Regions from separate parts of the Serratia sp. NCCP-200 genome, predicted to be linked through region 1. Evidence: riboswitches for the same ligand, from Rfam matches in the RefSeq annotation. Region 1 holds a riboswitch; each other region holds the start of a gene.
The links. Region 1 has a riboswitch for thiamine pyrophosphate ahead of thiB (thiamine ABC transporter substrate binding subunit). Riboswitches for the same ligand answer to the same signal wherever they lie in the genome.
Positions count from the first base shown of each region.

Region 1 (5,139 bases):
CTGTGCCAGTTGTTCTTGCTGTGTGGCGGTTAGGCGCAGCCCAGGATCCAGCCCCAGGCCGATGTTTTGCCTGACCGTCAGGTGGGCAAACAGGTTGTTTTCCTGAAACAGCATCGACACCGGGCGTTTGGCAGGTGGCGAAGCGGTATGATCGCTTCCGTTGAGCCACAGTTTACCGCTGGCCGCCGGCAGGAAACCCGCGATCAGGCTTAGCAAGGTGCTTTTTCCTGCGCCGCTAGGGCCTAGTACCGCGACATGTTCTCCCGGCTGAATGCGCAGGTCAAAACGCATCGGCAGGTGTTCGTACAGATAGGTCAGTTTTTCAAGCGTCAGCATGGCGGCCCGGTAAACGTTCAATCAGAGTAAACAGCAGGAAACAGAGCAGCAGTAGCAGCAGGGCGGTCACGGCCCCATCGTTGCTACGGTATGCGCCAATCTGCTGATAGAGATAAAAAGGCAGAGTACGGAACTGCTCGTTGCCGAACAGCGCTACCACGCCGAAATCGCCAATCGACAGCACACAGGCAAAAGCCAAAGCCTGCGCCAGCGGGCGTTGCAATGCTTTCAGCTCGATCCAGCGCAGCCGCTGCCAGCCGTGGATATCCAGCGATAAGCAGAGCGGATTATAACGCTCGGCTAGATCGCGCATCGGATTTTCCAGCACTTTCAGCGCGTAGGGCACCGCCATCAACGCATTGGTGAGGATCACCAGCGCATACGGCGACTGCGGCAGCCCAGTGGTATCGCTTAGCAACAGGAAGAAACCGGTAGCCAGCACAATACCCGGCATCGCCAGGATCACCATGCCGCTCAGTTCCAGCGTTTGGCCCCAGGCGGCCCGTTGCCGCAGCTTCAGTTCACGGCTGCTCCACAGCAGCATCATGGTCAATACGACACATAAAATACCCGCCCCAAGTGCGATGCGCAGTGAGGTGAACAGGGCCTGCCAGAGAATGGGCTGTTGCAGCACGGTGACCAGCGTTTGGTTGGCACCGTCGATGATCACCGCCAGCAACGGAGGCAACAGCAACAATAGCGCTGCGGCAATCAATAGCGTATCGCTAATGCGTCGTCCCAGGCTGTCCTGCGGATCGCGCCAGCGCTGGGCGTGGGTATGGCCAACCGGTAGAGCCTGGCTCAAACGCTGGCTGAGCACCACCAGCCCCAGGCAACAAGCCAGTTGGATCAGCGCCAGCAGCGCAGCGCGGCTGAGATCGTAGTCGTAACTCAAGGCCTGATAGATCGCCAGCTCTATGGTGGTGGCCTGAGGCCCGCCGCCCAACGACAGCACGGTTGCGAAGCTGGCAAAACACAGCATAAACACCAGGGCCCCACTGGGGAGGATCTGGCGGCGTAACGCAGGCCATTCCACAAAGCGGAACTGCTGCCAGCCGTTCATTCCCAGCTGTGCGGCCAGTTGTCGCTGCTCGGTGGGAATGTTCTCCAGCGCCTGTAGCAGCAGGCGGGTGGCCAGTGGCATATTAAAGAACAGATGCGCCAGCAGAATACCTTGCAGGCCATAAGGCGAAAAACTGTAGTTCACGCCCAGCCAACCACACAGCGTTGCCAGCCAGCCTTGCCTGCCGTAGACGCTCAGCATGCCAAACACCGCCACCAGCACCGGCAGCACCAGCGTCATGGCGCACAGGCGCAGCAGCAGGGTGCGGCCAGGGAAGCGCCGTCGGTAAAGCGCCCGGGCCAGCCAGATGGCAGGCACTACCGAGATCACGGCGGAGAGCAGTGCCTGCCAAAAGGTAAAGCGCACTACGTGCCAGAGGTAGCTGTCTTGCCACAGGCTACGCCAATCGCTTTCCGGCGCATGACGCCACAGCGAGCCCATGGCCGCCAACGCGATCAGCAGGATCAGACCGGCGGCCATCAGCCCCGGCCATAACCAGCGGGGGATCAGTGGCTGACGGCGGTTTGCCATGCCCGGATCCAGTTACCACGCTGTTGTGCCACTTCCTCGGCGCTGAATTGTAATGCCGTTTGCGGCACGGTGATCTGTTCGAAACCGGCGGGCAGTTCCGTCTTGATCACCGGGTACATCCAGTTGCCAGTGGGAATGGTGTTCTGGAAGGCCGGGGAGACCATAAACTGCATGAAGCGCTCGGCCAGTTCTGGCTGTTTGCTGGCCTTTAGCTTGCCAGCGACTTCGATTTGCAGGTAGTGGCCTTCACTGAAGCTGGCCGCCGCATAGAGGTCTTTTTTCTCTTCGATCAGATGGTAGGCGGGGGAGGTGGTGTAGCTCAGTACCATGTCGCCTTCCCCTTTCAGGAACAGGCCGTAGGCTTCACTCCAGCCTTTGGTCACGGTGACGGTTTTCTTCGCCAACTGTTGCCAGGCGAGCGGTGCTTCGTCGCCATACACTTTCTGCATCCAGAGCAGCAGGCCAAGGCCAGGTGTGCTGGTACGCGGATCCTGATAGATGATCTTCAGGGGGCGATCGCTGCTCACCAACTCTTTCAGGCTGGTCGGCGGGTTCTTCAGCTTGTCTTTGTTGTAGACGAAAGCAAAGTAGCCATAGTCGTAGGGAACGAAGGTCTGGTTGTGCCAGCCACCGGGAACGGTGAGCTTGCTAGTATCGACTTGGCTGGCGGTGAACAGATCGGTTTGCTGCGCGGCTTGCAGCAGGTTGTTGTCCAGGCCCAAAACCACGTCGGCGGCGCTGTTCTTGCCTTCCATTCTCAGGCGGTTGAGTAACGACACGCCGTCTTCCAGCGCCACGAATTTCAATTCGCAGTCACATTCGGCCTCAAAGGCTTTTTTTACCGCAGGGCCCGGGCCCCAGTCGGCAGCGAAAGAGTCGTAGGTGTAGACCGTCAGCGTTGGCTTGGCCAGGACCGGCATCGCCGCTAGCAATAATAAACAGGGCAGGTATTTTTTGACCACTTTGCACTCCTAATAATAAAGGGGCAAAGGTATCTGAGGGCTGGGTTAACGAAGGTTAACTCGCCATGCTCAAATCCCTCCGCCGGTATTGACCGGATCAGGTTCGACGGGTGTGCTCTCAGCGGAAAACCGTTGGCCAAAAATTGGCGGGTTCTCCGCACCCCGTTGAGTCGGCGCTATTGTAGAGGCTAAGCGGCGTGGGTGAAAGGCGATTATGCTTCCGGCGGCGCAAACCACGCAGATTTAAAATCGAACCAGCCGAGGGTATTCATCCGTACCCCACGCATGCTGCGTTGACCATGCAGTTGCAACCAGTGGTGGAATAAAGGATGCAACTGATGGCTGCTGACCAGGCGCTGGCAAAACTCGGCCATGGACAGTCGGTTTTCCCGCCACTGAGCGGCATCCTGCGCGATATCCTCCGTCAGACAGTGTTGTATCAGCGGTAGTTCGTACAGCGTGGCAAACAGTGAAAATTCCAGCGGCAGGGTGAAGTTGGCGCTACCTAACCACAGATCGCTTTGCGCCTTGCCCTTATGCCAGACTTCATAATCCACGGCCTGCACATTGAGTTTGATACCCTGTTCGGCTAGTAGAGAGGCGATAGCCTGCTTGATTGCGTGGAACTCGGAGTGTTCGTTATAGAAGGTCAGGGTCAATTCGGTTAAGCCCGCAGGCTTGGGCTGCTGCCCCAGCACGCGGTTATGCAACCAGCGCGGGAGAATGCCATAGGCCGGAGCCCAGTAACGCTGGTAGAGCGGCCCGGCGTGGCTGAGCAGCGCTATCGGGTTGATCAGTTCGCTCAGCCAACTGCGGATTTCCGGATTGGCCGCCAGTGCCGAACGCTGGTCGAACAACAGAAAATAACAGCCTTCTTCGAGGCGGCTTTCCAGCTCGTTCCTTCCGGTATCATCCCCTTGCAACTGTACGCCGGAGTGCGCCAGCTCTTCGGTGATTTCGGGTAATACCCAAATGTTGACCTCATCGATCAGGGCACGATAGCCAAAGTAGTCGTCAAAGGCATGAATTTTCATCTGGCTTTGGTTGTTGTGTATCACCCGATAGGGGCCGGTGCCAATCGGATGGCGGGCAAAATCCGGCAGGTTCTGCCATTCGCGCGGCAGGATCATGGCATGTACGCTGCTCAGCAGCCAGGGCAGCCAATAGTCCGGCGTGTGCAGATGTACATCGATGACATAGGGCGTAGGCGAGACGATCCTGTCGATATGTGAAAATAGCGGTTGTGGGATCAGGCGGTTGAGTGAATGGATAACATCTTCCATTTCCAGCTCACGGCCATGATGAAAATGGATCGCCGGGCGAAGATAAAAGCGCCAGTGTAAAGGGGTGAGCGTTTGCCAATGATGTGAAAGATCGGGCTCTAGTTCCCCATTTTCCTCATTTACCCGTGTCAGGCCGTTGAAAATCTGTCTTGCCAGGTGGGTTTCTGAACGACGCAGTGCCGAACCGGGCAATAGGTTGTAAAGCTGACGATAGTAGAGCACGCGCAGGATATGTTTCCCCTGGCGGAAGCTGCGCCCCAGTTGGGAAAGCAGCATTTGGCGTACTACGTCTTTATCGCCCACCAGTTGGACCAGTTGGTCGATGCGATCCTGTTCCAGCAGCTCCTCGGCGCGTTGTTGTTGCAGTGCCAATCCGGTGTAGTGGAAGCTGAGCAGCGAACGCTTACCCCGGCCGGACTCAGCCTGCCAGGTAAGCCAACCCTCGTGCTGCATGGCTCCCAGCAGCGAACGAACATGGCGGCGGGAACAACTGAGCACCTCTGCCAACTCTTGCAGCGTGGTTTCGGTGGTTTGGCCATGGCAGCGTTGCCACAGGCGGATGAACTGTTGTTGCAGGCGTGAGGTGGACATAAAAGAGGAACTCTCTGGCATCAAGTCGTCAATTTATCTTTCCCTATATTACGCCGATAATGAGGGCAGTTGAATCAGCGGAGGGATAACAAATGACGGTTCTGTTAACTAAACAGTTTTATCAGCGTTATTTCACCGCTATCCGCCGCCAGCAGGCCGATTGGCTGCAGGTGGTCCCTGAACAGGCGCGGCTGGAGATGCTGGCCCACTTGACCCAGTGGCACATCGCCACGCTGAGCGACAAGCAATACCGTGAGCGTATCTGACGTTCACCGCAAAAGTGATTCTGAGTAATGGTGCTTTTCACCAGCCAGTGGGGTTACCCACTGGCATTTTTATCTGCCGTCTTTACTTCCTTCGGCAATTTTCCTTC
Region 1 covers NZ_BAAKUJ010000005.1:268,630-273,768, reverse strand. The annotation lists gene thiQ (thiamine ABC transporter ATP-binding protein ThiQ) at 1-336, opposite strand, end outside; gene thiP (thiamine/thiamine pyrophosphate ABC transporter permease ThiP) at 323-1,930, opposite strand; gene thiB (thiamine ABC transporter substrate binding subunit) at 1,906-2,892, opposite strand; TPP riboswitch at 2,949-3,067, opposite strand; gene sgrR (HTH-type transcriptional regulator SgrR) at 3,105-4,766, opposite strand; gene sgrT (glucose uptake inhibitor SgrT) at 4,859-5,032, shown strand.

Region 2 (5,139 bases), on a different contig from region 1:
GTCGTGATAATGTAGTCACTGGTGCAACCCGTCAGCGCCACTGTTAGGACAATGAGAGGCAGAAAAGTCAGTTTTTTCATTGGTCAACAGGCTCTTTCATTTTAACTGCTTCATATTACAGACGAAGTGGCCCGAGATGCAAAGGCTACCTTGTTACACCTCAGCGCGTTTGTGTTTCAAAGATATCCGTCGGCAAATGGGTGTAGTCCACCTTCTTGAGCTTAAAGTTGGTGATATAGACGGGGCCGGCTTTTTGCTCGGAAAGAAACGAGTATTTCGGCGTCAGCTCTTTGGTTTTGATCCCGGTCCACGAGGCGAAAAAGGTCAGGAAGTCATTGGCCGAACGAGGGGCTTTAATCAGGCGGTGTGCGGTGTCATCGCTGGAAAGCACCATAAAGGGGACCTGAAAATTTTGCTGAAACTGGTCATCGTGGGCCAGATATTGCACCTGGGTACCGCGCTCTTTAAACGCCAGACCGTGATCGGAGAAGTAGACCATTGAGAAACTTTCCCCGGTGTCGCGTAACTGCTGATAGAGCTGTTTCAGCAGGTTGTCAGTTTGCGTCATGGAGTAAAGATAGCAGGAGGTCTCTTTGGATTGCACAAAGTCCGCGTACTTCCCCTGAGTCCGGTCGCAGGCTTGCGGATGTGAACCCATCAGGTGCAAGACGATCAACTGCGGGTTAGTGCTGCTCGGGGCGGCAAAAACCTGAGCGGTCATTTTGAGCAGCGTTTCATCATGGGTATTCTTATCCGCTTCAAAATCACCGTTTTTCAGGAACTGCACTTCATCGGCACGTTTGGCAATGCTGGCGATAGCGGTGTCATATTCACCAATTTGGCCTTGGTTGGAGAACCACCAGGTCTGAAAACCTGCCCGATTGGCCAACGTGACGAAGTTATCCTGATACTGCGGTTTGCCGTTAATGACACGGGTTAACGTTAAGCCGAGCGATTTCTGTGTTGAGCCGCTGGCCGCAATATAGTTAAGCAACAGAGTACCGTTTACGTGGCTGGCGAAGGGGGTATTGTCCCAGTGCCCACCAAACGCCCCTAAGGCATCTCGCCGCGCGCTTTCGCCGATCACTACCATGTAGATATGATATTTCGGTTTCACCGCCAGCACGTTCCAGGAATCTTTCAGCTGTGAAAACGCCTGCATACGGGCTTTTTCATCAATCACTTCCTGGTTATTGGCGATCACATCTCTGACGAAACGAAACACGGGATAACCAGAGTCGGTCAATTTAAACACGCCACCGTACGCCAGATTCTGTACTGGCGTGACAAAAAAGCAGACCACGCTGATGGTGAGACATAAGCTCTGGAGGGTGTTCCAAGCGCCTTTCGGGGTTGGCTTACGGCGCAATGCGATAATACCCAGTGCCAGAATAAACAGGGACACCAGATAGCTGTACCACGGGAAGATGGTCAATATCTCGCTGGACTCTTCCACCGTGGTCGAGTGTAACGCCAGCAGGGTATTAAAATTGGGCGAGCCATAGGCCTGAGAAAATGGGAAATACATGGCGGCGATGAGGCTACACAGCCCGATCACACTCTTTTGCAAGCGCGGGCTGAGGCGCCACAGCAGCAGTAACACACAACTGAACGCCACGGCATACAGCAGACTAAATGGGTAGCCGAGGGCGAAGTTGATCAGCAGCGACTGCAGGAAATAAAAGCCTGTCCACGGGGTTAGGGTGACGTCACGCGCTGCCAAGGTATCTTTAACCGTTGAATTCATGTTTACCGAAATTTATCAAATGCCGTGTGGTAACTCTGACAAGAAAAGAGTCATAAATCCGTTTGGTAGACGGAAAGGGGAGGAGGGATAGACCGCATCCAGCGAGCCGCAACATGTACCCGGATGCGAGAAGATAGAGCCGAATGAAAACAAGATCAACTGATAATTATCGGCTGTTTTGAGAGGTTGATTGCAATTTCGAACGGAATGAGAGGTAAAGGTAGGAAGGTGCGGATTTTCAAGAAAAATGCAGACCCTTCAGTGAGGACGGATCGCTATCGGTACGCCCCATTTCTGGAATAACGCAATCAGGTTAATCAGTGATTGCCGGAGTTGGAGTAACGCTACTGTCGCTTAAATCTGGCGTTATTGAAGCGGGGGCGGAAATATCCTCAGACGAGGAGTGTTCAATCAGCTCGTATAACTCGATCCGTTCATCAGCGGTAAAATCCCGCCATTCGCCCATCGGCAACCCTTGCAGAGCGATGTTCATAATACGTTCGCGCTCAAGCTTGATGACTTTATAACCAAAATATTTGCACATGCGGCGGATTTGGCGGTTAAGCCCTTGCACCAGGGTGATGCGAAACACCTGCGGGGCTTCTTTCTCTACTAAGCATTTTTGAGTCACCGTGCCCAGGATGGGGACGCCCGCACTCATGCCCTGAATAAACTCATCGGTCACCGGTTTGTTGACGGTCACCAGATACTCTTTTTGGTGATTGTTGCCAGCACGGAGGATCTTATTGACCAGTTCGCCGTCATTGGTCAGGAAAATCAGCCCTTGGGAGTCTTTATCCAGGCGCCCGATGGGAAAGACGCGTCTGGTGTGATTAACGAAATCACCAATGTTATCCCGCACGTGCTTCCCCATGCTGGTGATGATGCCAACAGGCTTATTCAGTGCGATAAGCACTAGATCGTCCGCATCACGCGGTTCGATCGGCTGGCCGTTAACTGTCACCACATCCCCGACCAATACCTGAGCACCCAAGGAGGCTAACTTGTCGTTGATGGAAACGTTGCCTTGCTTGATGTGGCGGTCGGCAGAGCGACGAGAACACATGCCGCTGTCGCTAATGTATTTGTTAAGGCGGATAGATGAGTGAGTGAGCATGGTTTCCCCGTTAAACGCGAACTATACATTATCTGGGGGAGACGGCGTCTCCTTTTTATTTTTTGACGCTATCGCGTGATTGACCTCACTGGCCACAGCCTCAATAATGGCAAACGTCGACTCGGGGTGCCCCTAGGGGCTGAGAAATTACCCGTATTACCTGATCTGGATTATGCCAGCGTAGGGATGTCGCGGTATCTCAACCGGTACCCGCCCTCTTGAACGCCGGTTGGGAGCATTATGTTTACTCGACCTGATGTGTTACCCGGCATCCGTGCCGCGGCCTGCTTTAACCAATTTAAACGCCAACCTCCATTGATCCACTGCCTGACCAACGAAGTGGTGCAAGAGCTGACGGCCAACGTGCTGCTGGCGTTAGGCGCTTCGCCAGCCATGGTGGTGGAACCGGAAGAGGCCGCGCAGTTCAGCCGCGTGGCTGATGCGCTGTTGATCAATATCGGCACCCTGCACGCATCGCGGGCAGAGTCGATGTTAGCCGCCATCGAGGCTGCCAATCGTGCTGAAAAGCCCTGGTTACTGGATCCGGTTGCCGTTGGGGGATTGGAATACCGAGCAATCTTCGCCCGCCGCTTGCTCACCCTGCGGCCTGCGGCGATCCGTGGCAACGCGTCGGAAATCATTGCCTTGAGCGGCCTGCAGACCAGCGCCCGTGGTATGGATAGCCAGGATGACTCGCTGGTGGCGTTACCCGCAGCACGCGTATTGGCGCGTAATTGCGGGGCCATTGTGGCCGTCACCGGTGAGACAGACTACATCACCGATGGTGAGCGAGACTGGGCCGTCACCGGTGGCGATGTATTAATGACGCGCGTGGTGGGGACGGGCTGCGCGCTTTCGGCCGTTGTGACAGCATTTTGCAGTTTGCCGGGCGATCGGCTGGATAACGTTGCCACCGCTTGCCGGGTGATGGCGCTATGTGGTGAAAGGGCCACGGCGCGGTGTTCTGGCCCTGGCAGCTTTACTGCCGCCTTCCTGGATGCCCTCTACCAACTGCGCATGGAGGATCTGCTATGAAACGGATTAACGCTCTCACCATCGCTGGCACCGATCCTAGCGGTGGAGCCGGTATTCAGGCCGATCTGAAAGCTTTCTCCGCATTGGGGGCCTATGGCACCAGCGTGATCACCGCGCTGGTGGCGCAGAACACCCGTGGCGTGCAGTCGGTATATCATATCGAACCGGCATTTGTGGCCGCCCAACTGGATTCGGTACTCAGCGATGTGCGTATCGACAGCGCTAAAATCGGCATGTTGGCTAATGCCGACATCGTGCAGGCGGTGGCCGAGCGCCTACGCCATTACAAGCTGCCTTATGTAGTGCTGGATACGGTGATGCTGGCTAAAAGTGGTGACCCGCTGTTGGCACCGGAAGCGGTGGAGTCCATCCGCCGTGAGCTAATGCCGTTGGTTTCCATTATCACGCCGAACTTGCCAGAGGCGGCGGCTTTGCTGGCCTGCGCTCCGGCACAAAACGAATCGCAAATGCGCGAGCAGGGACAGGCGTTGTTAGCGATGGGCTGTCAGGCGGTGTTAATGAAGGGGGGCCACCTAAGTGAAGAGGAAAGCCCAGATTGGCTATTTACCCCCGGCTTTGAGCAGCGCTTTAGTGCGCCGCGCATAGCGACCAGGCACACGCACGGCACCGGTTGCACCTTATCTGCGGCACTGGCTGCTCTGCGCCCGCGCCACCCAAATTGGGCCGATACCGTAGCTGCGGCAAAAAACTACCTGCAACAGGCTTTACAGCAGGCCGATAGCCTGGAGGTGGGGCAGGGTATTGGGCCGGTACACCATTTCCATGCATGGTGGTGAGCCAGAGATTGAGTTTATGCTGGCGAAACTGGTGGCGACATTAACCAAAGGTATTGGGTGACAAGCTGAGAAACGTTGCCACAATGTCGGAAGAAATGTCGGAAGAAATGTCGGAAGAAATTTTACCGCCGCTTCCAAGAAGGAAAGCGGCTAATCAGGGTTGGGGCAACCAAAAAAAGGTATTGGCAGGTTGTCTGACGAAAAACGCTGAGCCAACTTTCCCGTTTAATTGTGGTCTGAGCTACTTGGAGCTACGCTTTTGATTTACCGAGGGAGGAGACCATGATAGGAAAAAAGAGGTTGCTGGGAGCCTTGGTTGCGACCCTGCTTGGATTTAGCACCGGCAGTTTTGCCGAACAGATTATCACTGCCTCAGATCTGATCCAGCAACCGGGCTACCAAACCAGTTGGAAAAATATGGTGAAGGGCCAGGCACAGTTACC
Region 2 covers NZ_BAAKUJ010000001.1:213,056-218,194, forward strand. The annotation lists gene AC6HVW_RS01010 (YgdI/YgdR family lipoprotein) at 1-80, opposite strand, end outside; gene AC6HVW_RS01015 (phosphoethanolamine transferase) at 161-1,747, opposite strand; gene rluF (23S rRNA pseudouridine(2604) synthase RluF) at 2,061-2,864, opposite strand; TPP riboswitch at 2,977-3,068, shown strand; gene thiM (hydroxyethylthiazole kinase) at 3,105-3,899, shown strand; gene thiD (bifunctional hydroxymethylpyrimidine kinase/phosphomethylpyrimidine kinase) at 3,896-4,696, shown strand; gene AC6HVW_RS01035 (inhibitor of vertebrate lysozyme family protein) at 4,979-5,139, shown strand, end outside.
Region 2: linked by a shared signal. The riboswitch ahead of thiM (hydroxyethylthiazole kinase) and the one ahead of thiB (thiamine ABC transporter substrate binding subunit) in region 1 are both predicted to bind thiamine pyrophosphate.

Region 3 (5,139 bases), on a different contig from region 1:
ATACTCGGCCATAAACGCCATCATCAGCGAATGAGGGAACGGCCAGGGTTGCGAAGTCACGTAACGCAGGTTGGTAATGGCGATATTACTTTCTTCCATCACCTCGCGCGCTACGGCCTGCTCCAGGGTTTCCCCCACCTCCACAAACCCCGCCAGCACGGTATGGATCCCCCCACGGTGACGCACATGCTGTGCCAGCAGGATCTCATCATTGCGGCGGATAGCGACAATTACGCAAGGGGCAATCTGCGGGTAATAACGTTCGCGACAGTTGTCGCACAGGCAAGCGCTTTCGGTGCGGCTAAGGTGCATCTCATGACCGCAGTAGCCACAGAACCGGTGCGAGCGATAAAAGTCGGCCAGCTGTACGCCGCGCCCGGCCAGTTGGAACAGGCCGCGATCGAGACTGAGCAGTTGCCGCACCGATCCCATCTCTTTCGGCATCGGCTGGCGCACCAGCCAGACCGGTGCCCCCTCCCATTCGCCAATTTGCCGAGCCGGTCGGCCTTGTAAGGAAAATAATGCGGCAGAACCAAACGGCAATTCACCGTTTGGTAACCAAATTTTGCTTTCATGGCTGACGATCCACCAGCCATTTTCGTTACCCGTTAATGCAAGTTCCATATGTTGTTGCACAACCTCTGCTTCACTGGCAATCTAGGAATGCTCTTTGTTACATTTTATTAACTTACCACTTTTTCTTTCTCTTACACACGGAGTCAACCATGCTCAACCGATTGGAAAGCCTGACTCAGCGCGTTGGTGGCAGTAACGAATTAGTCGATCAATGGTTGCAGGCACGCAAGCAGCTACTGGTTGCCTACTGCAGTTTAGTCGGCATTAAACCCAACAAAGAAAAGCATACGCCGCTCAATGAAAAAGCGCTGGAGAACTTTTGCCATAATCTGGTGGATTATCTCTCTGCCGGGCATTTTCACATTTATGACAAAATTATCAAACAAGTGGAAGGATCCGCCAGCCCCAAAATGGCGCTAGCCACCAAGTTCTACCCCAAATTACAGGCCAATACCGAAGCCGTGATGGCGTTCCACGACCGCTACACAGAAGTCGATATCGATGACGTGTGTGAAGAACTCAATCAGGCGCTGTCAGATATCGGCGAAGCCCTGGCATCACGTTTCGCCTTGGAAGATCAATTGATCCAACTGGCGACAGAAACCTGGCAGCAGGGCCAGCCTGGCACCAATAATACTGAATCTATGTCTCATCCAGCCTAATTATCCCCCCATAGATTTCAAGCCGTAGCTAGGCAGCCAACAACGCTACGGCTTGAAAGATGACGGGGGATGGCTTGTAGTTTTTGTTTACCCTCTTATACTGAGGGCTCTTGTCGGAGTGCCTAGCGCTGATTTTTCATTAAATTGGCCAGGCTGAGACCGTTAATTCGGGATCCGCGGAACCTGATCGGGTTAATACCCGCGAAGGGAACAAGAGTAATCTATCGCCATAGGCAAGATGCTCCCGCCAGGGGCTGTGCCTGCCTTACCGGCTACCATCATTACTCCCTCCGAGCTCCAGACAAGCAATTTTCCACACATCACTACACTGATAGGAATTTGCTATGTCTACCGTGAACCAACCTCGTGCCCGTAAACAGCAGCGTGACCAAGCGCAAGATTTTATCGACTCTCTGCAAGGCGTTACCTTCCCTAACTCACAGCGGATCTATCTCGCAGGGTCGCGCAGCGATATTCAGGTACCCATGCGTGAGATCCAGCTCAGCCCGACGCTGATTGGCGGCAACAAAGACCAGCCCCAATATGAACAGAACGAAGCCATTCCGGTGTATGACACCGCAGGGCCGTATGGCGATCCGCAAGCGTTGATCGACGTACATCGTGGCTTGGCCAAGGTGCGAGCGGACTGGATCGCCGAACGTGCCGATACCGAAGCGTTAAGCGGCGTCAGTTCCGGCTTCACGCAACAACGGCTGGCGGATGTTGGGTTAGACCATCTGCGCTTTGAGCACCTGCCGCTGCCCCGCAAAGCCCTGCCGGGTAAATGCGTTACGCAGTTGCATTACGCTCGCGCCGGTATTGTCACCCCAGAGATGGAATTTATCGCCATTCGCGAAAATATGGGCCGTGAGCGCATTCGTGGTGAAGTGCTGCGCCACCAGCATCCCGGCCAAAGCTGGGGCGCCAATCTACCGGAAAATATCACGCCGGAATTTGTGCGCCAGGAAGTGGCCGCTGGCCGCGCCATCATCCCCGCCAACATCAACCACCCGGAATCCGAGCCGATGATTATTGGTCGTAATTTCCTGGTGAAGGTGAATGCCAATATCGGCAACTCGGCGGTCACCTCTTCGATCGAAGAGGAGGTCGAGAAGCTGGTGTGGTCAACCCGCTGGGGCGCTGACACCGTGATGGATCTCTCCACGGGCCGTTATATCCACGAAACCCGTGAATGGATCCTGCGCAACAGCCCGGTGCCGATTGGTACGGTACCGATCTATCAGGCGCTGGAGAAGGTGAACGGCGTAGCGGAAAACCTGACCTGGGAAATGTTCCGCGATACCCTGCTGGAACAAGCTGAGCAAGGCGTCGATTACTTCACCATTCACGCCGGGGTGTTGCTGCGCTATGTGCCAATGACCGCCAAACGCCTGACCGGCATTGTCTCCCGTGGCGGCTCGATCATGGCGAAGTGGTGCCTGTCGCACCATCAGGAAAACTTCCTCTATCAGCACTTCCGCGAGATCTGCGAAATTTGCGCCGCTTACGATGTCTCGCTGTCACTCGGCGACGGCCTGCGCCCGGGCTCGATCCAGGATGCCAATGACGAAGCGCAATTTGCCGAGCTGCATACGCTGGGCGAATTGACCAAGATTGCCTGGGAATATGATGTGCAAGTGATGATCGAAGGCCCAGGCCACGTGCCGATGCAGATGATCCGCCGCAACATGACCGAGGAGCTGGAACATTGCCATGAAGCACCGTTCTACACGCTGGGGCCATTGACTACCGATATCGCACCGGGTTACGACCATTTCACCTCCGGGATCGGCGCGGCAATGATCGGCTGGTTCGGCTGTGCGATGCTTTGCTACGTGACGCCGAAGGAACACCTGGGGCTGCCTAACAAAGAAGACGTGAAACAGGGGCTGATCACTTACAAGATCGCCGCTCACGCCGCCGACTTGGCAAAAGGCCATCCGGGCGCACAGATCCGCGATAACGCCATGTCCAAGGCGCGCTTTGAGTTCCGTTGGGAAGATCAGTTTAACCTGGCGCTGGATCCACAAACCGCCCGCGCCTATCACGACGAAACGCTGCCGCAAGAATCCGGCAAGATCGCCCACTTCTGCTCCATGTGTGGGCCGAAGTTCTGCTCCATGAAAATCTCCCAGGAAGTGCGTGACTATGCCGCCGCACAAGAGGCAGCCAAACCGATCGAAGTGCAACTAACCGGGATGGAGAAAATGTCGGCTGAATTCCGCTCACGCGGCAGCGAGCTCTACCACAGCGCGGCCAATTTGCAGGAGGAGATAAATAATGACTAACCTCACCTCTCCCTTCCCTGCAACACCGCACAGGCTGGGTTTATACCCGGTTGTCGACAGCGTTGAATGGATCGCCCGCCTGCTGGAGGCAGGCGTTACCACTATCCAGCTACGCATCAAAGATCTGCCAGACGAGCAAGTAGAGGCGGACATTGCCGCCGCCATTGCCCTTGGCAAGCGCTATCAGGCCCGGCTGTTTATCAATGATTATTGGCGGTTGGCGATTAAGCATGATGCCTACGGCGTCCACCTGGGGCAGGAAGATTTGGACACCACCGATCTGGCAGCTATCCATCGTGCAGGATTGCGCTTGGGCGTTTCCACCCATGACGATGCCGAGCTGGCCCGGGCGCTCGCCGTCAAACCTTCCTATATCGCACTGGGGCATATCTTCCCAACGCAAACCAAGGATATGCCCTCTGAACCGCAAGGCTTGGCCGAGTTGCAACGCCACGTCGCGGGATTACAGCAGTATCCAACAGTCGCCATTGGCGGGATCAGCATCGAGCGCGTCCCCGCCGTGCTGGCTTGCGGCGTTGGCAGCGTGGCGGTGGTCAGCGCCATCACCCAGGCACCAGACTGGCGCGCCGCTACGGCAACGCTGCTGCAACTGATTGAAGGCAAGGAGTCGCGCGATGCTCAATGACCAAGAGTTCTTGCGCTACAGCCGGCAGCTACTGCTGGAAGACGTCGGCCCCGAGGGGCAGGAAAAGCTGAAACAAGCCACGGTGCTGATCGTCGGGTTGGGGGGACTAGGCTCTCCGGCGGCGCTATATCTCGCTGCCGCTGGCGTTGGTATCTTGCTGTTGGCCGATGATGACCAGCTACACCTCACCAATCTGCAACGGCAAATTCTGTACCGCACTGGTGATATCGCCGCCAACAAGGCTCAGTTGGCGAAGCACCACTTGCAAGCACTGAACCCTCTGGTGGAGTCGATCGCGCTGGAGCAACGCCTGCAAGGGGCTACGCTGAGCGATGCGGTCGCCCGTGCCGATCTGGTGCTCGATTGCAGCGACAACATGGCCACCCGTCATGCGGTGAATGCCGCCTGCATCCAAGCCAGCGTGCCGTTGATCAGCGGCAGCGCGGTGGGGTTCAGCGGCCAGTTGCTGGTTATCGAACCGCCTTATGCTCATGGCTGTTATGCCTGCCTCTACCCGGAACAAACCGAACCGCAGCGCAACTGCCGCACGGCGGGCGTGCTCGGCCCGGTCGTCGGTGTGATCGGAACGCTGCAGGCGCTGGAAGCGATAAAAATGCTGGCTGGGCTACCCTCTTCCCTTAGCGGCAAGCTGCGCCTGTTCGACGGTAAGCAGCAAAGCTGGAGCACCCTGCAATTGAGCAAAGCCAGCACCTGCCCCCTCTGCGGAGAGCCAGCATGAAGATCACCCTCAACGATCAACCGCTGGAGCTGGAGCAGCCGTTAAGCATTGGCACATTGCTCGAACGGCTGGAACGCCACCAGCCAGGCAGCGCATTGGCGATCAACCAGGTCATCATTCCACGCAGCGACTGGGCCACCCGTCAGGTGCAGGACGGTGATGACATCTTGCTGTTTCAAGCGATTGCCGGAGGCTGACATGCTGCAAATCGCCGATACCACCTTTACC
Region 3 covers NZ_BAAKUJ010000013.1:7,281-12,419, forward strand. The annotation lists gene nudC (NAD(+) diphosphatase) at 1-624, opposite strand, end outside; gene AC6HVW_RS24800 (Rsd/AlgQ family anti-sigma factor) at 726-1,238, shown strand; TPP riboswitch at 1,343-1,465, shown strand; gene thiC (phosphomethylpyrimidine synthase ThiC) at 1,583-3,526, shown strand; gene thiE (thiamine phosphate synthase) at 3,519-4,172, shown strand; gene AC6HVW_RS24815 (HesA/MoeB/ThiF family protein) at 4,162-4,911, shown strand; gene thiS (sulfur carrier protein ThiS) at 4,908-5,108, shown strand; gene AC6HVW_RS24825 (thiazole synthase) at 5,110-5,139, shown strand, end outside.
Region 3: linked by a shared signal. The riboswitch ahead of thiC (phosphomethylpyrimidine synthase ThiC) and the one ahead of thiB (thiamine ABC transporter substrate binding subunit) in region 1 are both predicted to bind thiamine pyrophosphate.